Regions from separate parts of the Agathobaculum sp. Marseille-P7918 genome, predicted to be linked through region 1. Evidence: predicted binding sites of a transcription regulator. Region 1 holds the regulator's gene; each other region holds the start of a gene.
What was found. The regulator HrcA, encoded in region 1, represses chaperone genes, less so after heat shock. The targets are predictions, from matches to a motif close to TGTTAGCACTCNNNNNNNNNGAGTGCTAACA.
Positions count from the first base shown of each region.

Region 2: a site for HrcA is predicted at 3,864-3,894, ahead of groES (co-chaperone GroES). Genes of this name have one in related genera too.
Region 3: a site for HrcA is predicted at 1,992-2,022, ahead of htpG (molecular chaperone HtpG). Genes of this name have one in related genera too.

Region 1 is NZ_CAXTXI010000005.1:183,942-193,779, reverse strand. It holds gene ACESSO_RS09430 (sugar phosphate isomerase/epimerase family protein) at 1-653, opposite strand, end outside; gene ACESSO_RS09425 (sugar ABC transporter substrate-binding protein) at 1,098-2,111, shown strand; gene ACESSO_RS09420 (sugar ABC transporter ATP-binding protein) at 2,327-3,835, shown strand; gene ACESSO_RS09415 (ABC transporter permease) at 3,828-4,811, shown strand; gene ACESSO_RS09410 (Gfo/Idh/MocA family protein) at 5,016-6,020, shown strand; gene ACESSO_RS09405 (Gfo/Idh/MocA family protein) at 6,128-7,147, opposite strand; gene hrcA (heat-inducible transcriptional repressor HrcA) at 7,440-8,486, shown strand; gene grpE (nucleotide exchange factor GrpE) at 8,517-9,065, shown strand; gene dnaK (molecular chaperone DnaK) at 9,110-9,838, shown strand, end outside.
Region 2 is NZ_CAXTXI010000001.1:1,016-10,853, reverse strand. It holds gene tgt (tRNA guanosine(34) transglycosylase Tgt) at 1-858, shown strand, start outside; gene ACESSO_RS00070 (oligosaccharide flippase family protein) at 952-2,514, shown strand; gene ACESSO_RS00065 (class I SAM-dependent RNA methyltransferase) at 2,625-3,749, shown strand; gene groES (co-chaperone GroES) at 3,936-4,220, shown strand; gene groL (chaperonin GroEL) at 4,249-5,874, shown strand; gene ACESSO_RS00050 (hypothetical protein) at 6,330-6,515, shown strand; partial or broken gene ACESSO_RS00045 (PAAR-like protein) at 6,534-6,671, shown strand; gene ACESSO_RS00040 (PAAR-like protein) at 6,739-6,912, shown strand; gene ACESSO_RS00035 (hypothetical protein) at 6,926-7,108, shown strand; gene ACESSO_RS00030 (hypothetical protein) at 7,192-7,386, shown strand; partial or broken gene ACESSO_RS00025 (ATP-binding protein) at 7,471-7,860, shown strand; gene ACESSO_RS00020 (hypothetical protein) at 7,996-8,169, shown strand; gene ACESSO_RS00015 (transposase) at 8,203-8,637, shown strand; partial or broken gene ACESSO_RS00010 (MobA/MobL family protein) at 9,800-9,838, opposite strand, start outside.
Region 3 is NZ_CAXTXI010000013.1:9,752-19,589, reverse strand. It holds gene ACESSO_RS14545 (D-alanyl-D-alanine carboxypeptidase family protein) at 1-431, opposite strand, end outside; gene ACESSO_RS14540 (AI-2E family transporter) at 712-1,881, shown strand; gene htpG (molecular chaperone HtpG) at 2,046-3,953, shown strand; gene ACESSO_RS14530 (diacylglycerol kinase family protein) at 4,000-4,905, shown strand; gene ACESSO_RS14525 (dipicolinate synthase subunit B) at 5,010-5,600, opposite strand; gene ACESSO_RS14520 (dipicolinate synthase subunit DpsA) at 5,597-6,472, opposite strand; gene ACESSO_RS14515 (acyl-CoA thioesterase) at 6,686-7,126, opposite strand; gene ACESSO_RS14510 (helix-turn-helix domain-containing protein) at 7,290-7,874, opposite strand; gene ACESSO_RS14505 (phosphoribosylformylglycinamidine synthase) at 8,020-9,838, opposite strand, start outside.

The DNA of each region.
Region 1 (9,838 bases):
TGATAGATAGCGCCGTGCTCACCGAGCACTCTCGCTGCCTCAATCGGGTCGCCGCCCATCCAGAACAGATGCGAGGGGTCCAGGTTCATCCCAACCATCGGACCGACCGCCTCGCGCAACCGCAGACAGGTCTCCGGATTGTAGACGAGCTGCATACCGTGGTTTTCCAGCGCAATCTTCTCAATACCGCAGTCCTCCGCCATCTTGACAATTTCCTTCCATGCGGGAATCGCGACCTCATCCCATTGATATGCCAAAATCTCCTGTGTCTCCGGCGGCCAGGATGTGGTAATCCAAACCGGCGTTTTATCTCCCCTGCAGCCGGCTGGCAAACCGCTCATCATGACGATTTTCTTCACCCCCAGCATCTGCGCCAACGCAAAGGTCTTTTTCGTCACGTCCATTTCCTTTTCATAGGCCAGCGGGTTGCCAGAACAGTTCAGCGCACACAGTTCCAAACCTCTGGCGCGCATAGCGTCGTACCACTTCTCCCGCACAGTCCGGTCACCAACCAATAAATCCAAATCACAATGCGGTGCGCCCGACCAGTTTCCCGTTCCGATTTCAATCGCCGCGATGCGCTGCTCCACACAAAAGTCCAGCATTTTTTCATACGGCATATCCAACGTACAGGTCTTGATTGCCAGCTTCATGCGATAATCCCTCTCCCCTAGTTAGATTTGCTATAATTTTACCACACTGTAACCTTCACCCGCAAGGGATATCTCCAAAATATGCCCAAATTAGACATACTTTTCCCCTGATTTCCTCATGAAATTTACCCATAAATGAAATTTTTGCACAATGCACACCCTATGTTTTCCGTTTGCAAAACCATTCTTTGTGAACCTGCACAAAGCAACCCGTGACCAACTCGCTATTACCGACAAAAATAACAACAAACTCTTGTCAAAGCACCACAGATGCATTAAAATATTACCAGAACGTTGGAGCGTTCCAGTGTCCTACATATGGCAGGACAACACGAAGAGCAGCGAGCAAACGCGGGTTTGCCGCAAGGGATATCTTCCTTTTCGGCCACCGGAATCCCCGAACCGCATTTGCCTCCTGCGCAAAAAAAGGAGAGAGGTTTTATCATGAAGAAGAGACTACTGGCAATGTTACTCGCAGGCGCTATGTGTGCAAGCCTTGCAGCTTGCGGCAGCAACACCAACTCCACCGGTGACACCACTGGCGAGTCCACTGGCGAGTCCAGCGGCGAAGGCTACTCCATCGACGTCATCCTGAAGACCACGGCTTCCGAGTACTGGGGCTACGTTCAGGCCGGCGCTGAAGCGTACATGGCTGATAACCCGGACGTTAAGGTTACCGTTAAGGGCGCTTCCTCTGAAACCGCTTACGACGAGCAGCAGAACATGATTGAGACTGACCTGAACTCCGGCGAATATGACGCTTTCGTCATCGCTCCGCTGCAGGCTGATCTGGTTAAGACTCTGATCGCTGGTCAGGAAGCTCCGATTATCGCGGTTGATACCGATATCGACGCTCCGGAAGTTCTGTCTTTCGTAGGCACCGGTAACGAAGAAGCTGCTGCAATGGGCGGCAAAGCTGCTGTTGAAGCTGCTCAGGCAGCCGGCTGGACCGAAATCAAGGCAATCGCAATCTCCGGCGTACAGGGCGACGGCACCGCTACCGCTCGTCTGACCGGTTACCAGAAGGGCATCGAAGAGGCCGGCGGCACCTTCCTTGCTGACGAAATCCAGTACGCTGACGCTGTTGCCGACAAGGCTGCAAACTCCATGGAAGCTATCATGCAGAACCATCCGGAAGGCATTGCAATCATCGTTTGCAACAACGACGATATGGCAATGGCAGCTGCACGCGCTGCTAAGAGCAACGAGGCTTATGCCAACACCATCTTTGTTGGCTTCGACGGCATCCAGTCCGCTTGCACCGCTATCCTGAACGGTGAAGAGACCATGTCCGTTGCACAGGAAGCTTATGACATGGGCTACAAGGCAGTTGAGACCGCTGTATCCGCTCTGAACGGCGAGACTCCGGCTGAGTTCGTTGACTCTGGCTGCTCTGTTGTTACCAAGGACAACGCGCAGGAGCGTCTGGACACCCTGAAGAGCTATCTGGGCGAGTAATTTGCAAGCCGCTCTTGTAGGTAAGTTTTAAGTAAAAGGGAGGAACCCCTGCAGGATTGAATAATCAATGCAGGGGTTCTTTCCAGTTACGGATTCCCCGCGAGACTGAGACAAAGCGCTATGTTTCCACTATCACAGCTTTGTCCTGCAACTGTGCCGAGACCAGTTCCGTTATGTCCCGCACTTCATCTCGGAGAAGAAAAGGTGATATGCAAATGAGTGAATACGTAGTAGAGCTGAAAAACGCAACCAAGCGTTTTCCGGGCGTAGTGGCTCTGAAAAACATGCAGCTCGCCGTAAAGCCCGGAGAAATTTTGGGTTTGATCGGTGAAAACGGCGCCGGCAAGTCGACCTTGATTAAGGTATTGACCGGCGTACATCAGGCAGACGAGGGCCAGATTTTTGTTGACGGAGTAGAACAGCATTTCAAGAATCCGAATGACTCTGCGGCCGCCGGCATCGCCTGTGTTTATCAGGAACTCAATATTGAAAAACTTCTGAGCATTACAGATAATATCTTTATTAACAAGTGGATCAAAGGCAAAGGTGGCCTGCTGGACTATTCGACCATGCACAAGAAGGCCAAGGAAGTTATGGCCTCTCTTGGTCAGGATGTAGACCCGACCAAGCCTGCCGGCAACTTCGGTATGGGCGTACAGCAAATGATCGAAATTGCCAAGGCAGTTCTGATTAACGCAAAAATGATTATTATGGACGAGCCGACCTCTTCGCTTGGCGAAAAAGAGGTTGAGCAGCTGATGAAAACCTGCCGTGAGCTGAAATCGCGCGGCATCGGCATCGTCTTTGTATCGCATAAGCTGGAAGAATTGTTCGAGCTGTGCGACCGCGTCACCGTTATCCGTGACGGCGAGTACATTTCCACCAAGCCGATTGACGAGTGGGATAACGATTCGTTGATCACCGCGATGGTTGGTCGTTCTCTTGACAACCAATTCCCCAAGGAATTCGGCACTAAGAGCGCCGAGCCGATGCTCAAGGCTGAGCATCTGATGGAAGCCGGCGTGCTCCGCGACGTTTCGTTTGAAGCCTATGGCGGACAAATTCTCGGCTTTGCCGGTCTGGTTGGTGCAGGCCGCACCGAAACCATGCGCGCCATTTTCGGTGCGGATCCGCTTGACAGCGGCAAAATTATCATCAAGGGCAAGGAAGTACATATCAAGTCCCCGAGTCAGGCTATTAAAGCAGGTATTGCATTCCTGACCGAGGATCGTAAAGGTCAAGGTCTGGTTCTTGCACAAACCATTCGTACCAACCTGATTCTTGCAAACATGAAGGGCTTCAGCAATGGACCTTTCCTGAATGAAAAGCGAATTTTAGAAGTTGGCGAGAAGAATATTGCTTCTCTTCGCATCAAAACTCCGTCGATTGATGAAATTGTCGGCCAGCTTTCCGGCGGCAACCAGCAGAAGGTTGTTATCGGCAAGTGGGTTAACACGGATGCTGACATCTTTATCTTTGACGAGCCGACTCGCGGTATCGACGTTGGCGCCAAGGTTGAGGTTTACAACGTTATGAACGATCTTGTCAAGCAAGGCAAGTGTGTTATCATGGTTTCCTCCGAAATGCCGGAAATCCTCGGTATGAGTGACCGCGTTATCGTTATGCGCGGCGGCGAGGTTATGGCGGATGTAGACCGCGACAGCAAACATTTCAATCAGGAAGACCTTATGAAGGCTGCTTGGGGAGGTAAATTAGATGACTAAAACAAAAAAGTCCAGTAATTTGATGACTTATGCTGGCACGTTCGGCGCATTGCTGATTCTTTGCATTATTTTCACGATTTTCTCGCGTAACTTTTTAACATTTTCCAACTTCATGTCCATTCTGCGTCAGTCGTCGTTCAACTGCCTGCTTTCGGTTGGTATGCTGCTGTGCTTGATCACCGCCGGTATTGACCTTTCTGTTGGCGCGAACGCTACGTTCTGCGCATGCCTTGCCGGTATGATGGTCAACAAGGGTGTCAATAACTCTATTGTCCTGATTATTGTCATCATCGTTGCAGGCGTTCTGATCGGCTGGATCAACGGTACTCTGCTGACCCGTCTGCACCTGCCCCACCCCTTCGTTTCTACCCTCGGTATGAAGAACGTACTCTGGGGCGCTGGCTTGATCGTCACCGGCTCTCAGATGGTTTCTTTCTCTGGTCTGGACGGCGTTATGTGGCTGGGCTCCTCTTCTATCGGCAAATTCCCGATCAGCTTCATCATGGTTATCATTATCTACATCATCATGCATGTTCTGCTGACTCGTACCGCACTGGGCCGCTCGATCTACTGCGCAGGCGGCAACCCGGAAGCAACCCGCCTGTCCGGTATCAATTCCGCAAACGTTCTGACCTTCTGCTATGTAATCTCCGGTTTGATGGCTGCACTGGCCGGCCTTGTTTCCATCGGCCGTTCCGGTATCTGCAACGGCGTTAACGCAATCCAGCCGTACGATACCGACGCTATCGCATCCTGCATCATCGGCGGCGCTTCCTTCATGGGCGGCAAGGGCACTATGCTCGGCACCATGCTCGGCGCACTGATCATCCAGACCCTGCGTAACGGCTTTACCCTGCTGTCCATCGACTCTGCAATGCAGAACTCGATCCTCGGTCTGGTTATTATTGGCGCCGTTCTGCTCGACGTTACCCGTGAGCGTATGGAGGCAAAGGCTCGCCGTCTGGCTGCAAAGTAATAACTCATTTTCATACACCGAAAAAGGCTGCCGCTCGCGGCAGTCTTTTTCCTCTTCACAGTCTCTATGCCCTGCTTCTGATTATTCAGAAAATGGATAAATCCATGAGATGTGACTGCAATTTCAATTTTCCACGTCAAGCATAACACGTTGTCATATCATTCACTTGTTTTTTACCAATTACTAGCAAAGGAGAGAATTTATATGTTGAATATTGGTGTGATCGGCTGCGGTGCCATTGGCCGCGATCATATTCGCCGTCTGCACGATCTGGTCCCCGGCTGTCAGGTAGTCGCCTGCGCCGATTATTTCGAAGAGGCTGCTCGCAAAACGGCAGCACAATATGAAGGGCTGCGTGCTTATGCAACTGGCGAAGAGCTGATTGCTGCCCCCGAGGTGCAGGCGGTACTGATTGCTTCTTCCGATCCAAGCCACGCCGGATACGTATTAGAGTGCCTTAAGCATGGTAAATACGTATTCTGTGAGAAGCCGCTTGCACAAAACGCAGCTGATTGTGAGAAGATTATCGAGGCCGAGTGCGCACACGGCAAGCGATTGGTGCAAGTTGGCTTTATGCGTCGATATGACCGCGGCTACGCTGAGATGAAGCGAATCATTGACTCCGGTGAGCTTGGCGCACCGCTGATGATTCATGCATGTCACCGCAACGTATCGCAGCCTGACGGCTTCCAGACCGAAATGGGTGTATCCAATGTTGCGATTCATGAGCTGGACATTTGCCGCTGGCTGCTTTCTGATGAATATGCAAACGGCCAAGTGCTCAAGGTACGCCAGTCTGCCTGCTCTACTAAGGGATATGATAACCCGCAGATTGTTCTGCTGGAAACCCAGTCAGGCGCACGTATTGATGTGGAAGTGCAGGTTGCCGACGCCTACGGCTACGACATTCAGTGTCAGGTTGTATGCGAGAAGGGTACAGTCAACCTGCCTGACCCGTATGCAGTCGTTAAGCGAGCCAATGCGACCCGCTCCTTCCCCATCCTGACCGACTGGAAGGATCGTTTCATCGAAGCCTATGACATCGAGCTGACCGAATGGGTCAAGTCGATTGCCGCCGGCGGTCCGACCGGCCCATCCGCTTGGGATGGCTATGCTGCCTGCGTTGCAGCGGATGCGCTCAATCGTTCGCGCGGCACCGGTCAATTCCTGCCGATTGAAATGATGGACAAGCCTGCCATGTATAAGTAAGCTCTATCAAAAAGCCGCCCACTAAGGCGGCTTTTTTCATGCATTGTACAAGCAGCCCCGTGCCGATGGCACGGGGCTGCTTGGTGTTCTCTATCATGAAACAAAAATCAATATTCTACCTTGACCGCTTTGCCGGTATGGAACGAATCCGTGATGGCATAGGTAACAACCGTCGCTTTGGTACCGTCATAAACTGTCAACTCAGGCTTACGGTCCTTCTGAATGCAGTCAATGAAGTCCACCATCTCCAGCAAATAAGCCTCTGCAAAGCGCTGCGGGAAATTCTCGATAATTTCCTGACGTGCACCATACTGGTCATATACCATGACGCGATCCTTCCACGGAACACCCGCTACGCGGATATGGCCTTCGGTTGCAACGATTTCGGTTTCGGTATGATATCCGTGCGGCGCAGTTCGACCAACATGCAGGAACGCAACCGTACCGTTGTCAAACTTGAGCATCGCCATACCAGTCTCAGTATCGCCGTTCTCGGCAAATTCGGGATGCTTGAAGGTCGTGCCCGCAGCGTACACTTCGGTCACCTCGCCGCCGAGGAACCAACGCATCAGGTCGATGTCGTGCGATGCAGCATCAATAAAAATACCGCCCGAAGTCTTGGAGAATTTGATGCAGCTTTCAACTAACGCTTCCGGATCCAGACCGGTTGCCTTCACCAGATACGGCTTACCAATCTGACCAGCATTGATCTTCGCCTTTGCGTCCGCATAAGACGGGTCATAACGGCGCATAAATCCTAAGAAGAACACCTTATCCGGATGGCGCTCCACCGCCGCCTCGGCGCGCTTACACTCCTCGAGCGAGCAGCCAAGCGGCTTGTCTGTAAAGACATGCTTGCCGGCATCCAGAGCATACTCAATCATCCAGCAGTGCTCGGGCGACGAGGAAACGATAACCACGGCCTCGATATCCGCTTCGTCCACCATTTTTTTATAATCCGTTGTTACATAATCAACCTTGAGATAATCCTTTGCCCAATCCAACTCTTTCTGCTCCAGTGAGCATGCAGCAACCAGACGGCATCCCGGAATCTTGAAGGCCAGATTCTCCGCATGCACAGCGCCAAGACGGCCCAGGCCAACAATACCTGTTTTTACTTCTTTCATGTGATTTGTCTCCTTCTTTTATGAGAATATATTTCTCTCTCACACGGCCGACTGCCGCTTTTCTCCATACAATATCATATCATTTCACGCTCTGAAAAGCAAGCCGGAGACGCCGAATTCTCCTGCCGGTCTTGTAGCCTTGGCACTCCCTTCTGTCGTGTGACAAAGATGGGCGCATCATTTAACAAAATATTCATAAACGGCACTTGACTTTGCAGCCGCAGGATGGTAAATTAAGTTTAGCACTCAGGAGGGATGAGTGCTAAACCCTAACAGAAAGGAGTCAGGTTCGGTGGAATTGTCCGAGCGAAAAAAACAAATCCTAAAGGCGATTATCGGTGACTATATCCGCACTGCCGAGCCGGTCGGCTCCAAGGCATTGACAGAAGGGCATTCCCTCCCCTTTTCTTCCGCCACCATTCGCAACGAAATGAGCGAGTTGGAAGAAATGGGTTATCTGGAAAAGCCGCATACCTCTGCCGGCCGTATTCCTTCGCCGCAGGGCTATCGTCTGTATGTGGATGAGCTGATGGAGCAGCCAACTGACACTGGTGAGGATGAAGCGCCGCTGCAAACCATGATGCAAACCAAAGTACGAGAGCTTGACCGTCTCATTCAGGAGGCTGGCAAGCTGATCTCCAGCCTGACCAATTATGCCTCTGTCGCTATCACCCCTGCAATGACTCAAATTTCCATCCGACAGTTTGAGATCATTCCGATTGACAAAATGAATTTTGTTATCGTGGTGGTAACCGACTCCGGCACAGTCAAGAATAAAATGGTGCGCACCATGGCCGATGTTTCCAAAGAGGAGGCCGAGCTGCTCACCTACGTTCTTAACCAGACGCTAACCGGCCTGCCGCTCAGTCATATCACAGCGGAGCGCTTTGACATTGTACGTCGTGCCGCTGGTCTTTCTGCGTTGCTTGCGCCGGTTGCCGAATATATCGCAGAACTGATTGAAGAGTTAAGCAACCAAAAGGTTTTTCTGGAAGGCACCAATAAACTGTTGCGTTTCCCCGAGTATCGTGACATGCACAAGGCACAGGCATTGCTCGATTACATGGAGGATGACAGAAAGCATCTGTTGCCGGCCACACGCAAGATAGACGGTATCCAGTTTTTTATTGGGCCGGAAAACGGAGCAAATCCCTTGTGTGAAACCTCTGCAATCTACGCAAAATATGATATTGGCCACATCGGCCAAGGTGCCATTGGTATCGTGGGACCGACCCGCATGGATTACGCCAAGTTGTCCGCGCAGCTCAGCCGCTTTGCCAAGGGGCTGAATAAGCTGATTGCGGAAACCTTTTTGGACGAAAAAGACGGGAATTCCTGATTTCCCTGCAAATGGAGGCATTAAATCAATATGAGCAAAAAGAAACATCCCGAAGCTGCCGAAGCCGAACAGACGGCGGCTGCGGAACAGACAGCGGAAACCGCCGCTGAATCAAATGTAACCGAAGAACCGGCGGCGCAGCCTGCTGAGGACTGGAAAGCCAAGTTTGACGAACTCAACGACCGCTACTTGCGCATGGCTGCGGAGTACGACAACTTCCGTAAGCGCAGCCAGCGTGAACGCGAACAATCGTACAACGATGCGGTCAGCCACGCAGTCAAAGCATTGCTGCCAACCTACGACAATCTTGAGCGTGCGCTGAAAGCAGAAACAGCAGACGCCGAGTACAAAAAGGGCGTGGAAATGACCATGACCCAGTTGGTCGAAAGCCTCAAGGGCTTGAACGTCACGATTATCGAAGCGTCCGCGGGTACCGGCTTCGACCCGAATTTCCATAATGCTGTGATGCATGTGGAGGACGAAGCATTCGGTGAAAATCAGATTGCCGAAGTGTTCCAGCAGGGCTTCCAAATCGGCGACAAGGTTATTCGTCATGCGATGGTCAAAGTGGCCAACTAAAATCTTGTAAAGCAAACAGTTATCATAAAGGAGTGCTATCAATTATGGGCAAAATCATCGGTATCGACTTAGGTACAACCAATTCCTGCGTATCCGTTATGGAGGGCGGCGAAGCCGTCGTTATCCCCAACGCGGAAGGCGCGCGCACCACACCGTCTGTTGTTGCGTTCTCCAAGGACGGTGAGCGCATGGTTGGTCAGGTGGCAAAGCGTCAGGCCGTCACCAATGCTGACCGCACTATCATTTCCATCAAGCGTCACATGGGCTCGGATTATCGCGTCAACATCGACGGCAAGCCCTACTCCCCGCAGGAAATTTCTGCAATGATTCTGCAGAAGCTGAAGGCAGACGCAGAGGCCTACCTCGGCCAGCCGGTAACGCAGGCGGTTATCACGGTTCCGGCTTACTTCTCTGATTCTCAGCGTCAGGCGACCAAGGATGCAGGCAAAATTGCGGGTCTGGAAGTACTGCGTATCATCAACGAGCCGACCGCAGCGGCCCTGGCTTACGGCGTAGATAAGGAAGCCGAGCAGAAGATCATGGTTTATGACCTCGGCGGCGGTACGTTCGACGTTTCCATCCTCGACATTGGCGAAGGTGTTCTGGAAGTTCTGTCCACCGCAGGCGATACTCACCTCGGCGGCGACGACTTCGACCAGCGCATCATCGACTGGATGGTAGCAGAGTTTAAGAAATCCAACGGCATTGACCTGTCCAACGACAAAATGGCGATGCAGCGCCTGAAGGAAGCCGCTGAGAAGGCGAAGATCGAG
Region 2 (9,838 bases), on a different contig from region 1:
GGATTTCAGGTGTTTTCACTTGCGACGCTTCGAAAAATCAAGGAGGAAGGTGTGACCTTCCATTCCCATGTTGATGGCCGCAAGATCTTCATGGGGCCAGAAGAGAGCATGCGCATTCAATCCAACCTCGGTTCGGATATTGCGATGGCTTTTGATGAATGTATTGAAAATCCAGCACCGCGGGAGTATGTTAAGAATTCGATTGACCGCACAACGCGATGGCTCCGGCGCTGCAAAACCGAATTGGAGCGATTGAACAGTTTGCCGGATACAGTTAATCCGCATCAAATACTGTTTGGTATCAATCAGGGCGGTACCTATGATGATTTGAGAATCGAGCATATGCAGCAGATTGCTGAGTTAGATTTGCCTGGTTATGCCATTGGCGGTCTGGCAGTTGGCGAGAGTACTGAAGTGATGTATCACATTCTGGATGTGGTATTGCCGCATGCGCCGGCAAACAAACCGCGTTATCTGATGGGAGTAGGTACACCTTCCAATATCATTGAAGGCGTTGCCAGAGGAGTAGACTTCTTTGACTGCGTGATGCCGACGAGAAATGCGCGGCACGGGCATTTGTTTACGCATAACGGCATTCTTAATATTATGAATGCCAAATATCAAACAGATGACCGTCCTATTGAGGAGGGCTGCCAGTGTCCGACCTGTCGTAGGTTCTCGCGTGCATATCTGAGGCACTTGCTCAAGAGTGGAGAAATGTTGGCGCAGCGCTTGCTGGTGATGCATAACCTTTGGTTCTATAATCATTTGATGCAGGAGATTCGAGATGCGCTGGACAATGGTACGTTCGCCGCTTTCCGTGCAGAGTATAGTGAGAAAATGAGCAAACGGATTTAATAATATATAGGCCGGATTCCTTGTGTGAATCCGGCTTTTTAATTCATATTTCTGCTTTTCACAGCATACTTTGTTTTGAAATGGGGTTTTGCCGTGAGAATTCAGAAAAAGACCATTCTATATGCTGCAGGTGTTTTGGCTTGCGGAAATATTGTGCTGCAGGCGCTCGGGTTTCTGTATCGTGTCCTGCTCAGCCATTATGCAGGTGCGGAAGGCCTTGGTGTCTATCGGTTGGTGCATTCCGTCTATTTGGTGTGTAACGCTGGATGCCTGTCCGGCATTACCATGGCATGCTCTCGGCTAAGCGCAGCAAGTGAAGCGCGAGGGGAACGGGGTAAGATTGGCATGATTCTGCGGCTGGCATTTCTGGTTTTCTTTTCCGCCTGCTTGTTCTGTGGAGCATGTTTACTGCTGGGAGGAAAGTGGATTGCATCTGATATCCTGGGCGATGGACGCTGCGCACGTGCGTTTCCGTTTATGCTGCTTTGCCTTGCGTTGACTGGTATAGAGAATATCTTTAAATCACTGTTCATTGGTTTGGAGCGGATGCAATACGCAGCAACTTCCGAGGTTTGCGAACAGTTGATTCGTATTGCCACGGTTTGGTTTTTGCTTTATCAGTATCAGGGTAAGGATTATGGTACCATCGCCATGCTAATATTTGCCGGTATGGTAATCAGTGAGATATTCAGTGCTGCTTTTTTGAGCTTTCTGTTTCGGAATTGGAAAATGCCGGATGTTAAACAAGTATCGATGGAAAGAGAAACGGTACGGCAGTTTTTCTTTATTGCACTTCCTGTTTCCGCATCGGCTTTGCTGGGTAATGCGATTAGCTCGGCCGGCTCTATTCTGTTGCCCAAGCGGCTGATGGTTGCTGGGCTGAGCTATGAGCAGGCATTATCCGCGCTGGGAGTTCTGTCCGGCATGGCAATGCCGCTGTTGCTGCTCCCCATTGCCTTGGTCAGCTCGGTTTGCACGGCGTTGCTGCCGGCTGTGACTGGCGCACAAGCTACAGGAAATTGCAAACGGGTACGGGCGTTGGTTGGCAGAGCGATAACAACGGTTGGTCTGATTGCAATGCCGGCAACTGCGGTTTTGATTCCGCTTGCACCCAAACTCAGTGTGCTGTTTTTTGGACAATCGCTAAGTATGCCCTATGTGTCGCTTTTGGGCGCCACAGCAATGGTCTGCTATTATCAAATGGCATCCGGTAGTTTGCTCAATGCACTTGGCCTGCAACATTGGAATGTAGTAATCTCGGTGGGAGCGGAGCTGTGTCAGGTGATTTTGATGTATCATTGGTGTGCTTTTCCGTGGATGGGTATATATGGCTATCTCATTGCTATGTTGCTTACAGGAGTCGCAGCTTTTCTGCTGAATTTTATTATTCTTTATCGGAAAGTTGGTTTTTCACTGCGACCAATTCGACGATTTGGCGTTCCGTTGTTTTGTGGAACAGCGTTGTTTTTTTGGACGCGTGTTTTCTATCGGATGTTTTCACAGATTTGTTATTCCGATATCACAGTGCTGGTGTGTACGGTTGTCAGTGTGGGAATTCTATATATCATTGTGCTGCGCCTAATGGGAATTCGGTTACTATATTATTTATCCAAACGAATCGAAAGACCGTATTTGCCTAGACTTCATATGTGGTGAACAGCTTGACAAATGTGCATGAAACAGATAAGATAAACACATAATATGACGGCTCCTGCCCGCGATTCCGGCAGGAGCCTTTTTGTAGGAGAAAAGGGGGAGTACATGACATGGAATTAACCATGTGTTGCCCGACGCTATTCGGACTGGAAGGCATTGTGGCGGATGAGTTGCGTTTTGGTGGTAAATTGAATGATGTACATGCTGAAAACGGTCGCGTAGTGTTTGAGGGAGACGAAAATACACTGGCATGGGCCAATCTCAATTTGCGTTGCGCAGAGCGTGTATTGATTCGGCTGGGCATGTTTCCCGCCAAAACATTCGATCAACTGTTTGAGGGAGTACGCGCGTTGCCGTGGGAGCAGTTTATTCCCAGAGACGCCGCGTTCCCGGTTAAAGGACATAGCTTGAATTCTGCACTGCACTCTGTACCGGACTGCCAGAAGATTATAAAAAAAGCAGTGGTATCCCGATTGGGAGAATGCTATCATCAAAGCTGGTTTGAGGAAAGCGGCGCTAAATATCAGATCCAGTTTGCGATTATGCGTGATACGGCGGAACTATACTTGGATACTTCGGGCGCGGGTCTGCATAAGCGCGGCTATCGTGCCAACAGCAACGCGGCACCGCTGCGGGAAACGCTGGCAGCGGCACTGGTTAAAGTAGCTCGTTGGCGAGGAAGAGAACCGTTTCTCGATCCGTTCTGTGGGTCGGGTACGATTGCAATTGAGGCTGCTATGATTGCGCAGCGGCGTGCGCCGGGCCTGATGCGTGCATTTGATGCGGAAAAATGGACTTGCTTTGATGCATCCGTCTGGCGTCAAGCGAGGGAAGATGCTATCGGCATGGCTGATGGCAGTGCGCGTTTTGACATTGTCGGCAGTGATGTTGATTCTGCCTGTGTGCAACTGTCGATTGAGAATGCACGCAAGGCGGGCGTGGCCAATACGGTATTTTTTGAGCAGGCAGATGCCGTTGCAAGGGATTACACTCGGAATGGAGTGTTAATCGCAAATCCGCCTTATGGTGAACGCCTGCTTGACCTACAGGAAGCAGAGGCATTGTACCAAAAGTTTGGTCTTGCGGTTGAAAAATCTCCAATGAAGCAGTATATTCTCAGCTCAGATCCGCTATTTGAACGTTGTTTTGGCAGAAAGGCGGATAAACGCAGAAAACTCTATAATGGCATGATCAAATGCGAGCTGCATATGTATTTTAAGCACTCGAAACACTGAATTGCTAACTGAAAAAATATATCCAGTCAATTCATAAAAAATTCATAAATTTTTTGACGGATTTTCCAAATAACCTCTTGCCAATTGGCAAAAGTTGATGTAATATAATAGTCGAGTTAGCACTCTTGTTATATGAGTGCTAAACAGTGGCTTTGTTAATATTATTTTTCATAGGAGGCATCCGTTATGAAACTCAAACCCCTTTGCGATCGTGTTGTGATCAAGATGGTAGAGGCAGAGGAAACTACTGCTAGCGGAATTATTCTTACTGCATCGGCGCAGGAAAAGCCGCAGGTTGCTGAGATTATTGAGGTCGGCCCGGGTGGCGTGGTAGATGGTAAGGAAATTAAGATGGAAGTTCAGAAGGGACAGAAGGTCATCACCGGCAAGTACACCGGCACTGAGGTAAAACTGGACGGCGAAAAATATATTATTGTTCGCCAGAGCGATATTCTTGCAATTGTTGAGTAAGAACCGGTATTTCAGGAGGTAATATATCATGGCAAAACAGCTTATTTACGGCGAGGATGCGCGCAAGGCACTGCAGCGCGGCATCGATCAGCTCGCTGATACGGTAAAGGTTACGATTGGTCCGAAGGGCCGTAATGTTGTACTCGATAAGAAGTATGGCGCGCCGCTGATTACGAACGACGGTGTGACTATCGCCAAGGAGATCGAGTTGGAAGACCCGTACGAGAACATGGGTGCACAGCTGGTCAAGGAAGTTGCAACTAAGACCAATGATGTGGCTGGTGACGGCACCACGACGGCAACCGTTCTGGCGCAGGCATTTGTGCGTGAGGGATTGAAGAATGTTGCAGCTGGTGCAAATCCGATGGTGATGCGCCGTGGTATCTCCAAGGCGGTTAATGCGGCGGTGGAAGCAATCGCTAAGAATTCTAAGACCGTGGACGGCACTAATGATATCGCCCGTGTTGGTGCGATTTCTTCCGGTGATGATGAGATTGGCAAGCTGATTGCAGAGGCAATGGAGAAGGTCTCTACCGATGGTGTAATTACGGTTGAGGAGTCTAAGACTGCAGAGACCTATTCCGAAGTTGTGGAAGGCATGCAGTTTGATCGTGGCTATGTTACTCCCTATATGTGCACCGATACCGAGAAGATGGAAGCAAACTTGGATGATGCACTCGTGCTGATCACCGATAAGAAGCTTTCCAACATTCAGGAACTGCTGCCGATTTTGGAGCAGGTTGTTAAGTCTGGCAAGAAGCTGCTCATTATCGCTGAGGATATTGAGGGTGAGGCACTGTCCACTTTGATTGTCAACCGTCTGCGCGGCACTTTCACCTGTGTTGCAGTCAAGGCACCGGGCTTCGGCGATCGCCGCAAGGATATGCTGCGAGATATCGCTATCCTGACCGGCGGTACGGTTATTTCTGAGGAAGTCGGCATCGAACTGAAGGATGCAACCATGGATATGCTTGGCTCCGCACGTCAGATCAAGGTTACCAAGGAAACCACCACAATTGTGGATGGTGCTGGTGACAAGCAGGCCATTGCAAACCGCGTAACGGAAATCCGCGGCGCAATTGAGCGTACTACTTCGGATTTTGACCGCGAGAAGTTGCAGGAGCGTCTGGCAAAGCTGGCTGGCGGCGTTGCAGTTATCAAGGTTGGCGCAGCGACTGAGACTGAAATGAAGGAAAAGAAGCTGCGTATTGAGGATGCGCTGAACGCGACTCGTGCAGCAGTGGAAGAAGGCATCGTTGCCGGCGGCGGTGTTGCATACGTCAACGCAATTGCAGCGGTTGAAGCACTGGCTGAGACGGCAGAAGGCGATGAAAAGACCGGTATGCAGATTGTTGCACGCGGTTTGGAAGCACCGATGGCCCAGATTGCCTTTAACGCTGGTATCGAGGGTGCCATTGTTGTAGATAAGGTTAAGAACTGCGGTAAAGTTGGCTACGGTTTTGATGCAGCTACGGAGACTTACGGTGACATGATTTCCAACGGTATCGTTGACCCGACCAAGGTTAACCGCTCTGCGTTGCAGAACGCGGCTTCGGTAGCTTCCATGGTTCTGACCACGGAAAGCTTGGTTGCTGATAAGAAGGAGCCTGTTGCACCTGCTCCGGCGGCTCCGGATATGGGCGGCATGTACTAAGTTTTGGCTAAAAAGATGCGATTTTGTTCCAAAACAATCTAAAAACGATTGAAAAGGCTGTTTAAGCCGCAAAATTATTTCGAAAAAAATGGATATATTTGGAACTTACGCCAAACTTACGCCAAATAAAAAAAGTACAGCATGGAAAAGTAAACTGAACCAGTAAAAACGGACAATGATAAAATACCTCCTGATGTAGGACATGTGAACTGCTACCCGTCAAGAGGACAGAGGAAAAATGTAAAGTTTTCTCGGCTGGCAGCCAATGTGCTGCCAGCCGCTTTTTATGCAGTGAGCACAACTTGTGCTTCTCCATCAGTGTCAGCACACTCAGGTTACGTTGCACACTTCGGGCGTTGCAGTAGGGAATGTAGCTCACAATCATTCCTTGTCGATGACAAAAAGTCCGAGCTGTTCAGCTGCAAGCAATAGAACAGGGTGAAGGAGCGCTGGCGGTGCCGTTGACAGTTTCCCATGCACGGGGACGCGGCTTGCTGCCCGCACAGCGATACCGGACGAATGCACAAGGGCAGATTCATGTGCTGCTGCGCAGTGCGGTCCGATTGGCCGTGTTTTATCAGCATAAAGTGCAGTATGCAGAATGCCAGACAGGCGAAAGTAGTGTTGAACTGCACTTTTGATGAAAGGAAGGGAATCTGATGGCAAATCCGGTGGTTAATACAGCAGTTTGCACCTGCTCGTTCGGAACAGTGCCTATGGCGCTGCCGGTTTCCTCACAGCAAACAGTGATGATGGGCGGGATGCTTGCTGCAACGATCATGGATAATAAATGCCCCACCTTCGGCATGTGTTGCAACCCTGCCAATCCAGCGGTAGCTGCGGCGAACAGCTGCGGCGTTAGGCGTGCTAACGCCGAGTGCGTGCGTTCCGGCCACCGTAGCGCCTTGGGCGCCGGGGGCGCCGACCGTATTGGTTGGCGGCAAGCCGCTTTTGAACAATACCAGCAAATTGATGTGCATGTATGGCGGCGTGATACAGGTGACTATGACGCCGGCGGTGACCGTGCAGACACCATAAAAGGAGGGACGCAATGCGGGCAGAAGAGATACGGCCGGTGGACTTGACAACCGGTACAGGGTATGACAGCCAGTGGGCGCTGATGCAGGATCTGTTAGTATGGCTGGATCTGCAGCTGTTTGAACGGTGCGGTTTGGATGCGTTTGAGCAGAATTGCGTTATTCTGACGTATGCTGCGGTGCTGGATCGCAAATAAGAAAAGCTGCTCGCTTATTTGCAGGATGATATGTCCCGGAAAGAGCCGGGACTGCGCTTGCAGCGCGGCTGCATTGGCTGACTGTGGAAATTGAACTGGAAGAACTGACTGAGAGCGAACGGCTGGAAGTGTTCAGTGTTGGCTTACAGGATGTGGCCCTAAGTGATGGGGTGACGGAAGAAGAAATGGCGGCGAAATTTCATTTTTCGCCGCAGCAGATTCGATTGGCTTGTCGTCAGGCGGCTGGCTGTCCGGCCTTGACAGGAAAATCACTCTAGATAGTGAAGCGCGGCACGCCGCCTGCTATTAGCAGTGGTGCATAAACTAGGGGGATTGGCACACCGCGTGCCGCCAGCCTACACATGGGAGGATGTTGTGCTACCCGCAGTGCAAAAGCGACTGATGCAGACCGCTACCGCGTATACTACCAGTGGGGCTTTGAAAGTAAAATCAGCTATGGCAGCGGCCTTTCCATTTTGTTTGCAGGTGCGCCCGGCACAGGTAAAACCATGTGCGCACATGTGATCGCATGGCAGCTCAACATGGAGATGTGAAAGATCAACATTTCGCAAGTGGTCAGTAAGTATATCGGTGAAACCGAGAAAAATTTACAGGCGATTTTCCGCGAACCGAAAAACTCCAACTGTATCCTGTTTTTCGATGAATGTGATGCGCTGTTTGGCAAGCGGAGCGAGGTAAAAGACGCGCATGACCGCAACGCCAATGTAGAAGTGGTGTATCTGCTTCAGTAGATTGAAAATATGACGGTGTGTGCAGCCGTGGGTGAGCTGAAAAAATGAGATCGTCGTGGTGCGCGAGGAACTGCAGGAATATGCAGATCTGCTACAGGATGAATAGGGATCGCACTACTGCGGAGGGGATATAAGATGAAACAACACCTAGAAAATACGCTGAGCGGCCGTCTGACCATACCGTGCATCTTGACGGCGCTGGCGCTGACCGCTGTTGATGTCCTGCTGGCTGTATATGTGTTGCCGGTGGTTGACGGATGGGTGACGGCGCTATGCATGGCGGCTGCAGGGGCTCTGGCGGCGATCTGATGGCTGAGGCAGCTCTGGGCGGAGGCGCTGTATATGGTGGTAGCACAGACCACGATCCGCAGCCGCCTGCGGCAAGGCCGCTCACTGGAGGAAACCATGGCGGACATGAATGCGCAGCGAGCTGGACAATCAGTATTGTCTGAACGCGTTGGTTGGCACGCTTGGCACATGTACATAGAGGAACGATATATCAAGCTTCTGGAGCAAGAAAAACCTGTTCTGGAGGCTTTATTTGTATGGGAAGATGATCTGAACAATAAAACCGACCTAAAATCTGCGCTGGGCAAGGCGCTGCATTATCTGCTGGAGCAGTGGACGTATCTGGTGCACTATCTGGATGATGGCAGATTGGAGAACAGCAATAATCGTGTTGAACGCAGCATCAAACCGTTTGAATGGGGTGAAGAAATTGGCTGTTTGCCAATTCTCTGGTGGGAGCGCAGTCCATCGCTGTGCTTTACAGTCTGATTGTAACCACGAAGGAAAACGAGCGGGATTCCTGTATCGTTAGCTGCTCTGGGTGCTTAGGGCAGCACTTAAGTCAATGCAGCAGGACAGTTTCTGGGCTGAGAAAATGACATTTGCCCTTGCACTGAATGTATGCAGGATTTCATAATAAGCAGCGCCGCGGTCCGGTGTCCTAAAAGGGAGTGGATTGCAGCACTGTTCATTCGTCCGGAGATTTGACAGTTACGAAAGAGCTATTGCAAAAAGATGAAGCGAGACAAGGTTTGCAGTTCTCAGGTAGAATGAAGTTGCGACACTAAACATTCGAAAAGAGGCAGCAAACCATGTCCGATAAAATTGTAAAACTGAATTAGGCGGTAATCAAGAGCGAGATTAAGAAACGTGTACAAGGCAGCGTAGAAGAACCTTCAACGAGTTGCTGGAAGTGGAAGCGGGGAAACTGATTCAGTCTGCCCAGTATGAGAGCAATGAGTAGCACTAATATGGTCATTATAACTGAAATGTCATCATTACTTGCGGAGATGTTATCATCAAGGTGCCCAAACTTGAGGAATCTTTTTTCAACTGCCAGCATTGAGCACCATCGTCGCTGGAAAGGTAGCACGAAAGAGGCTTTGTTGAAATGTGTTTAGTCGGGATGTCTGTCTGGCGTGTGGAGGACATTGCAAAGGGTATGTGGGGCAGCAGGGGCACGTTCATTAGCGAACTGAACAAAGAGGGGTATGTCCACATTGAAGATTGGCGAACCGCCCTTTGTGTAGGGCGGGTGTTACTCGTAAGTCTATGTGGATGGAATGTATCTGCGCCGTAATTGAGGCAGTGAGTTTGAGAATGTAGAAAGCGCTAACCGATTGTGATTGTCCATCGAACACGGGATTTGCATCCGTAGCAACAATGTCATTGAGTGGCTGAATCGAGAGCGCCGTCGCATTCGTGTAGCGGACAGTTTCCTGAACGGAAACGCTGCTCTCATCTGGTATACGCCTGACTGCACTACGTAGCCGGTATTCAGTCGGGCAACAAGAAGTGTATGAACATGAAGCATCTGAAGGCTGTCGCCTCAGGGGGGCTTTGGGTGATGTCCGAACAATCTGGGGCAGTTCACGATTGCTGACCGGCAAAACTTTATATTTTTTCTGTCCTCTTGACGGGTAGCAGTTCACTTCGGCGGGGCGTGGGGCGGCAGCATGATTTCTGTGTG
Region 3 (9,838 bases), on a different contig from region 1:
CGCGTGACAAAGGCGCTCTCACTGCCGCTGATGTGCTCGGCCATAGCGATACAGGACGCACTGGCAGACGGAATCATGATGAGATGTAGCAGCGTATCTACAGTGTAGGTTGCGCCTTCCGTAAGTGGTACGGCGGTCGGATAATTACTATCGCGCGATTTAACCGCAACATTGTGACTAATTTTAACCGGAGTATCTAACGTGATCGTACCGGCTTCCAGCTCCTGATATACGATATAAGCGGTCAACACCTTAGTCATGCTGGCAGGAACACGGGCAACATCACCATTGTAGGAATAGAGCTCTTCACCGGTGTCTCCATCCATTACAAAGGCGCTTGCCGCTTCAAAGTTCAGTGCAAACGCACACGGAATACTGCTGCCCAGACAAATGACAACAGCAAGAAGCACCGCAAGTATTTTTTTGTACATTTTTAAGCCCCCTTTGTTTGTATACGCAAGTCATCACATGAACCTGTGCAGACATTATATCTGTTTCGCACAAAAACAGATATAATATTATCTATATTTTATCAGATATGACAAATAAAAGAAAGCGATTTACGTAAAAACTTTAGAAAATATTGAAAACAAGAATGCTCGGCACTTTGCTTTTGAACAACATATAAAATATGTTGGCATTTGCTTGACTTTAACTGGGAAAAATGATTATATATATATCGATGTAGCATAGATAGATGAGGGTTTGACAGTGAATTTGAATCGTGACACAATGAAAAAAATAATGGGATTGATTGCGTTTGCCATTTTGCTATATGTTGGTTTACAGAATACCAGAATGGTATCTTCTGTGCTGCGGTATCTGGCAGGCCTGACCGCGCCGTTTTTAATCGGCGGATGCATTGCATTTATCTTGAATGTTCCCATGCGTTTTTTTGAGAAAAAGATTTTTATGCAGAAAAAGGGGAAGGTTAGCACGCGTATGCGTAAAATGCAGCGCATTTTCAGTTTGCTTCTCACCCTGGTTGTGGTATTGGGCGTTATATCCATTGTGCTGTTTATGGTGGCGCCAGAGCTATATAAATCGTTTGCTGCCATTGGGCGTGAAATGACCAGTTTCAGCAAGCGTCTCCCGCAGATTCTGGAAGACGCGGGCGAGCGCTTGCCCATGTTTGCGGATGAGATTGAAAAGTTCAAGGATGACCTTCTGAATGTCGATTGGAAAGAAGTTGGCCAGATGGCAAAGGATTTCCTGCAAAACAGCAATTTCCTGAGCAGCACGGTAGATATTGCCACCTCTGTAGTCAGCGGCGTAGCCAATACAATCATCGGTCTGGTGTTTGCAATTTATATCCTGCTGCAAAAAGAAAATCTTGGGAGACAGTTTCGGCGCTTGTTTTATGCGATATTCCCAGAAAAGCATGTTGACCGTTTTCTTGAGGTATGCGATCTGACATCCGCTTCGTTCAACAGCTTTTTGTCCGGTCAGTGTCTGGAAGCATTCATCCTCGGTATGATGTTTTTTATCAGCATGTCCTTGCTGAAAATGCCATATGCCTTGGTCGTTGCATTGCTGATTGGCGTGACCGCACTCATTCCGATTTTCGGCGCGTTCATCGGATGCATTGTAGGCGCCTTTCTGATCCTGATTGCCAGCCCAATGCAGGCGTTGTGGTTCATTGTGCTGTTCCTTGTTTTACAGCAGGTAGAGGGCAATGTGATTTATCCCCGTGTCGTCGGCGGCTCGGTGGGTTTGCCGTCTATCTGGGTGCTGGTGGCCGTCACGCTGGGAGGCAGTATCGCAGGTGTCTTGGGTATTCTGTTTGCCATTCCTGTGGTGTCTGTGGTGTATACCTTACTGCGCGAATATGTGCGTGGCCGAATTCATGAACGCGGCATTGCGGACAAGAAAATTCAATAAGTGCAGCGGCCCAAAGGATTTTGGGCCGCTTTGCTCTACACAAATATAAACAAATCATGAATTTTCTGCTTGCCCCTTGATTTTTCCTTGATACTGGATTATCATATCAGTGTTGGCACTCTGATGTTGAGAGTGCTAATACCAAAAAATAGAGGTGCATACACATGGCAAAGAAGCAGTTTAAAGCGGAATCCAAGCGTCTTTTGGATTTGATGATCAATTCTATTTATACGCATAAGGAAATTTTCCTGCGCGAATTGATTTCGAATGCATCGGATGCGACGGATAAGCTGTACTATAACGCAATGAAGGAAGGCCGAACTGGTATTACGCGCGACAGCCTGCCGATTGAAATTACGTTGGATAAGGAAAACCGTAAATTTATCATCGAAGATCACGGCTGCGGCATGACAGCAGAAGAACTGGAAAGCAATCTGGGCACAATTGCCCGCTCGGGTTCGCTGGCATTTAAGAAAGAAAACGATGCGATGGATGATGTGGATATCATCGGTCAGTTTGGTGTCGGTTTTTATGCAGCGTTCATGGTGGCAAGCCATGTAGAGGTTGTCTCCCGTGCGGTCGACAGTGAAGAGGCCAACCGCTGGGAGTCGGACGGTGCAGCCGGCTATACCATCACGCCTTGCGAAAAAGCGGAAAACGGCACGCGTATCACACTGACAATCAAGGAAAATACAGAAAACGAAAATTATGATGAGTTTCTGGAGTCGTATCGCATTCAGGCGTTGGTAAAGAAGTATTCGGATTATATTCGTTACCCAATCAAGATGGATATGACACGCTCTCGCATGAAGGAAAAACCTGCGGATGCAGGTGAAGATTATCAGCCGGAGTGGGAGGAATATACAGAGAATGTGACGCTCAACTCCATGGTTCCGATCTGGAAGAAATCCAAGAAGGAACTCAAGGACGAGGACTACAATTCCTTCTATACCAGCAAGTTCTATGATTATCAGCCGCCGCTGTGCCATATTCATACCAGTGTAGAAGGTGCAGTGACTTACACGGCGATGCTGTTTATCCCGTCGCATGCCCCGATGGACTATTATACCAAGGATTATGAAAAGGGCTTGCAGCTATATTCCAACGGCGTGCTGATTATGGATAAATGTGCCGACCTGCTGCCCGATCATTTCAGCTTTGTTCGCGGCATGGTCGATACGGCGGATCTGTCGCTGAATATTTCGCGTGAAATGCTCCAGCATGACCGCCATCTCAAGGCAATCGCGCAGAGTCTGGAAAAGAAGATCAAGAGCGAGCTGCTCAAGATGCAGAAGGATAAGCGCGAGGATTATGAAAAGTTCTGGCAGGCGTTCGGTCGCCAGATCAAGTATGGCGCATATGTGCAGTACGGCGCAAATAAGGAATTGCTGCAGGATCTGCTGATGTACTACTCTTCGACCGAGGATAAGCTGGTTACGCTGGATGAGTATGTTTCCCGCATGAAGGAAGAGCAGAAGTATATCTATTATGCCTGCGGCGAAACCGTCGATAAGATCAAGCTGCTGCCGGCCATGGAGACGCTGCGCGACAAGGGCTATGAGGTTCTGTGTCTGGATGACAACATTGATGAATTCTGTATCAAGATGCTGGCAAACTACAAGGAGAAAGAATTCAAGTCCATTGCCGACGCGGATCTGGGGCTGGACAGCGAAGATGACAAGGAAGAAATCAAAAAGCTCACTGAAGAGAAGAGCGCGCTGCTCACGGCGCTGGGTGATGCATTGTCCGGCAAGGTGAAAAAGGTGGAGCTGACGCGCCGCCTGAAGAGCCATCCATGCTGCCTGCGCGCAGAAGGCCCGGTGACGCTGGAAATGGAAAAGGTGCTCAACCAGCAAGCGATGGACGACAGCCAGCGCGTGCACGCAGAGCGTGTGCTTGAACTGAACGCAGAGCATCCGATTTTCCAGAAGCTGTGCCGATTGCAGGAGGAAGGCTCGGATCAGTTAAAGACCTATGCGGATATTCTGTATACGCAGGCCCTGCTGATTGAGGGTCTGCCGGTAGATGATCCGGTTGCTTACGCAAATGCGGTTTGCGATTTAATTTCTTAACTCAATCTTAAATTTTGAAGGTGAGGAGGCGCGCCCGGTGAAAAAAATGCTATGGATTTTGAATCCTCATGCCGGACGGGGCGCAATGAGCGGGAAAATTATTGGCTGTGTCAATGCGTTCCAACAAGCTGGCTATGAAGTGACGTTATATGTAACACAGGGTGCGCAGGATGCGACTCGCATGGTTCGCGAACGCGCCGGAGAGTTTGACCGCATTGTATGTGCAGGCGGCGACGGTACGCTTAACGAAGTGGTCACAGGCTTGATGGAATCTGAAGTTCGTCCGCCGCTCGGTTACATCCCCGCCGGCACAACCAATGATTTTGCACTCAGTTTGGGCATTTCCAAAGTACCGGCAGAAGCCGCGGCAGTTGCTGCCGGAAATAATTTGCAGGCGCTCGATATCGGACGGTTTAACGATCGTTACTTCAACTATATTGCCGCGTTCGGTGTGTTTACCGAAGTATCCTATGCAACGCCGCAGCAATCCAAGAATATTTTTGGCCGCGCGGCCTATATTCTGGAAGGTGTGAAAGCATTAACCAATATCAAACAGCATCACATCCGCGTAAACAGTGCAGAAATGACGCTGGAGGATGACTTTATCTTTGGCATGGTTTCCAATTCGGTGTCGGTTGGCGGCTTTAAAGCCATCACGCCGGACGGTGTGGCACTGGATGACGGCTTGCACGAGGTGCTGTTGGTTTATCCTGTCGAAAATCCAATGGAACTGCAATGGCTGGTAAATGATCTGCTGACACACAACACAGAGTCCACACGCTTTGTTTACTTCCGCACTGCACAGATTTCATTTGATGCAGATGAAGCCGTGCCATGGACGCTGGATGGTGAATTCGGCGGTGCAACACAGCGGGCAGAGATTACTAACTGCGCTCGTGCCATCACGTTTGCAACCGGCAGCAATGCAAATTTGGAACAGCCTTCGCAATAAGAACCTATTAAAGCGAACCCCCTGTATAGGAACAGCTCAGACCTATACAGGGGGTATCTGTTTGTGCAGCCACCCGCCAGAGCGCAAGTCTTCTGCCTATCGGCTCAGCGTTCACCTGGACACAGTAAGATAGGCTGCAGTTGTCTGCCTTCAAGCGCCGCGCCGATGGTTTCCGGTATGCGTTCCATATCCGCTACCAGAGAGCGCGGCTTGACGAATGGCGCATCCTGCCGCATGGGAACAAAATAATAATGTTTACGGTTGAGCAGAGTACCCAGATTCGCCGCACTGCCGGACAAAGCGTCATTCGTGGAAACGGCCAGAACGACCGGTTTTTCTCCACGCAGGTGACTTTTGACCGCCATGGTAACCGTAGTATCCGTCACACCATGTGCAAGTTTTGCCAGCGTGTTACCGGTGCAGGGAGCAATCACCAAAATATCAAATAGTTTTTTCGGACCGATAGGTTCCGCCGTAGGAATACTGTCAATGACTTCGCGTCCGGTTGCTTCAATCAGACGGCCGCGCCACATATCAGCCGTTCCAAAACGAGTATCCAATGTTGCAGCATGTGCAGATAAGATAGGCGTGACTTCGCATCCACGTGATACAAGGGTTTCGACAATGGGCAGAACGGCAGAAAAGGTGCAGAAAGAGCCGGTTAATGCAAAGCCGATACGAATTGGCGGGGTCATAGAATGCCCTCCTCATGAAAAATATTGCAAACCGTATCGTAAATGGCATGTGCCGCAGTGAGCGGCGCGACTTTACCCGGTAAAGATAGTGCGTGCAAGATGCAGCACCCAGAGGGCAATTTCGCTTCCGGAGCAATACCACCGGGCATTGAAGCCAGATCAATCACCAGACAGGGAGGGGTAAGCCCAGCCAATTCCGCTGCACCGAGCACCGGTGCGGGAACTGTGTTAAAGATGATATCAAATCCGGCAAGCTGACCGGTAAGCTGACGAGTATCCAATGTCTGCATCCCCTGGGTTTCAATGCGTGCAAAATCGCGCGGCGAGCGTGCAGATACCGTCACCTGCGCGTCGAGCGCATGCAATTTATGCGCCAACAGCGCACCGATGCGGCCATACCCAATCACCAGACACCGTGACTGTTGGATGGTATGCGCAGTTTGTTCCATGGCAAGCTGCAATGCACCTTCACAGGTAGGAACTGCGTTGCGTATGGCAAGTTCATCGCGCGCTAAGTAGTCAATTAAATGCAGATTATTCTGTACGGCACGAGCATGCACCCAAAACGGCACAGAACCAGCCAATGTGATGGTATCCGCGGGAATTGCATCCAGCACATCGATGAGTGGATATGTCGTATTGGATAGCGGAGCATTGAGCTGTGAATTCCCATGCTGCACAGGAAGAGGCAGAATCACTGCCTGCACATCAGCAAAACAGCTTCGAGGGTCACTAACAGCGGCGCACCCCTCGATTGGATGGCGCTCCAGCGCAAAGGTGCGTACTGTGTGCCCATCCGCACACAGCAGTCCGGCAAGGTATGCCTGCCGGATATCGCCGCCGACAACCGCAAGGGTCGCCGATTGGTTCATAACAAATTCCTCCTTTGTCCCATCCTATGCAACACGCTGAACGGCTGTGCGAAAGAGAAAAGGAGTGCAGTTCTCCAATGATGTGTATCTCAATCTTTGAAGAAGCAATAAGAATACCACAAAAAAACGGTCAGCAACTTATGTCGCTGACCGTTTGATTCAAACGATATTTACTTGCCGTTTGGAAAGCTGTAGTTGAATGCCGACAAACTATCAGGCTTCACCATTATTAGCTGCGTTTTGCGCTTCGAGCTGCGCGGCAAAAACCCTGTCCAGCGCGGGCCAACTGCGTTTGAGTGATACTGGGCGATTGTCACGACCCATGAAACAATGTCGGCTTTCGCCTTCACAGCGCAGCGCATTGGTTTGTTCGTCTCGTATTTCATAGTGCAGCGCCATACGAACACCGTTATATTCCGTGATTTGTGCGTAAATCAGCACCGTATCACCAAAACGTGCCATAGTTTTATACTTGCAGTGCACCTCCAGCACAGGGCTGCCAAAGCCCTCCGCTTCAATGCGGTCATAGCCATATCCAAGCTGCTCGAGTAATTCGACACGGGCTTCTTCAAACCATCGGATGTAATTGGAATGATGGACGATACCCATACCATCGGTTTCGTAGTATTGCACCTTGTGTTCATAGGGGGTCATAACGTTCGTTCCTTTCCGAAAGAGAAAGCGCCCCGTAGGGCGCCTTAGTTTATTCTCGTAGACAGCCGCCGCGCAGGCTGCGGCAGAAAACAAGAGCGTGAACGGTTTTATGTTTTTATGATAGCATAAAAACCGATATTTGTCGAGCGTCGAACAGACAAACTCAAATACGCTGACAGAAAAGGCCATGACGGTTGCAATACCAGTACAACATTCCGTGGCCGCGGATGAAAAAACGCGTCTGTGCGTTACTCTCTGGATAGAGTTTAACCATATCGAACCGATCTCCGGTGACGCATGCGATAAAGGAAATGTAGTGGCTCTTGGCCATCGGATGGTCGATAGTAATATAATGCTCGTGTTCAATAACCTCACACTGAACAGCGTGTGTTTCGTCCGGTTCTTCTGCTTCGAGCGGGGGCAGCGTGATGCCGCAGCAGGAAATCACGGCCGGTCCGGTGCTGTGCAACACATTGCCGCAGATAGGACAGACATAGAACTTTGAACGCAGCAGATTGGCAGCACGATTGGTATTGATGACCTGTTCGCCGCTCAGCAGTTCGGGCAGGGAAACCTGCAGCACGCTTGCCAACGATTCGAGCAGGGAAACATCTGGAAAGCCCTTGCCGGTTTCCCATTTGGAAACAGCCTTATCGCTGACGCACAATTTTTCGGCCAGCTGTGCCTGTGTCAGATGTTTCGCTTCGCGCAGCCGTTTGATGACTGCGCCTGTAATATAATGATTCATATTGGGTTCTCTCCTCTCATACAGCAGAATACCATGACTTTTACCGCGGGACAACCTACGCTGCGTAGAGTAGGTGGACGGGAAGGGGAGACAGCAACAAGCGGCGGCACATCATGTGCCGCCGCTTTGTTTGGACCATCTGTATTTATTTGAAATACTTCACGCCGTTCTCAAAGATTGGCTGATACTTTTCTCCATAGATATTCCGGCCGACAAACGGGCTGTAACGCTCGGTATGGCCCATCTTGCCAAGCACGCGACCGTCTGGAGAAGTGATGCCTTCAATGGCGCACATTGAACCATTCGGATTCCAATCAATATCCATGGACGGATTGCCTGCAAGATCGGTGTACTGGAAGGCAATCTGTCCGTTCTTCGCCAGATCGTCAATCACGTGCTGCGGAGCGACAAAGCGGCCCTCACCGTGGGAGATGGCAATCGAATGCAGGTCGCCGACATTGCAGGAGGACAGCCACGGAGACTTAACTGACGCGACACGCGTGGTCACATAGCGGCTCTGGTGGCGGCCGATGAGATTGAAGGTCAACGTCGGGTCATCACCGGTCATCTCGTCACGGATCTCACCATAGGGCACAAGGCCCAGCTTAATAAGCGCCTGAAAGCCATTACAGATGCCGAGCATCAGGCCGTCACGCTTCTCAAGCAGCTCATGAATGGCATTTTTGATACCGGGGCCGCGCAGGAACGAGGCAATAAACTTGCCCGATCCGTCCGGCTCGTCACCGCCCGAGAAACCGCCTGGCACAATAACCATCTGGGCTTTACGAATAGCGCTTTCAAGCTGCTCTGCGCTTTGCGCCAAAGCATCTGCAGAGTAATTGCGCACGACGATGATTTCCGCCGCACCGCCCGCGTTTTCCACTGCGCGAGCAGTGTCATATTCGCAGTTGGTGCCCGGGAACACTGGAATGACAGCCAAGGGTTTTGCCGATTTGATTGCAGGTGCCTTGGTGCTGCGCTCAGTGCAAGAAACCGTGGTCAAATGTTCGTCCGAAGCTGATGCCTTGGTCGGGAAAACACTTTCCAGACGGTTTTCAAAAGCACCCGTCAACTCGTCCAGCGTTACAGACTCGCCCGCAACGGTGAGCTTTTCGTCTGCGGTTGTGCGGCCGACCAGCCAGTAAGCGGGCAGTTCTTCTGCCGCTTCAATCAAGATGCCGCCGAAGTTCTTGAGGTACAGCGCTTCGGTCGGGAAGGAGTCGTCAAACGCAAAGCCAATCTTATTTCCAAGCGCCATCTTGCACACACCCTCGGCGATACCGCCAACAGACAGTGCCCATGCAGACACAGCCTTACCGGATGCAATGAGGTTTGCAACCTCATTCCAGACATGCTTCATAGTCTGGTAGTCAGCTGATCCGTCTTGGAAGTACGGCGCGTCAAAGAAGTAAACCGGGTGATCTGCTGCTTTGAACTCAGGAGAAATCAAGCGGGACGCATCCTGCGGAGCAATAGCGAAAGAAACCAGCGTCGGCGGGACGTCCATATCGTCAAATGAACCGCTCATCGAGTCCTTGCCGCCGATCGCGCCGAGGCAAAGTTCTTCCTGCGCGGTATATGCACCCAACAGAGCGGACAGCGGCTTGCCGAAGCGTTTCGGGTCCTTGCCCAAACGCTCAAAGTATTCCTGGAAGGTGAGGTACGCAGTCTCAAAGTCGCAGCCTGCTGCAACCAGTTTCGCTACCGATTCAATGACCGCAGCTGACGCACCGAGGAACGGATTCTGCTCAGTATAGTAGGGATCAAAGCCAAACGCCATGACGGAAGCCGTCTCGCATTGGCCATTCTGTGCGGGCATGGTTGCCGCCATGACCTGTGTCGGGGTCAGTTGGTACTTGCCTCCAAACGGCATGAACACCGAGTTTGCGCCGATCGAGCCGTCAAACCGCTCGACCAGTCCGCGCTCTAAACAGATGCCGAGCGTCGAGGCATGGTTCAGCAGC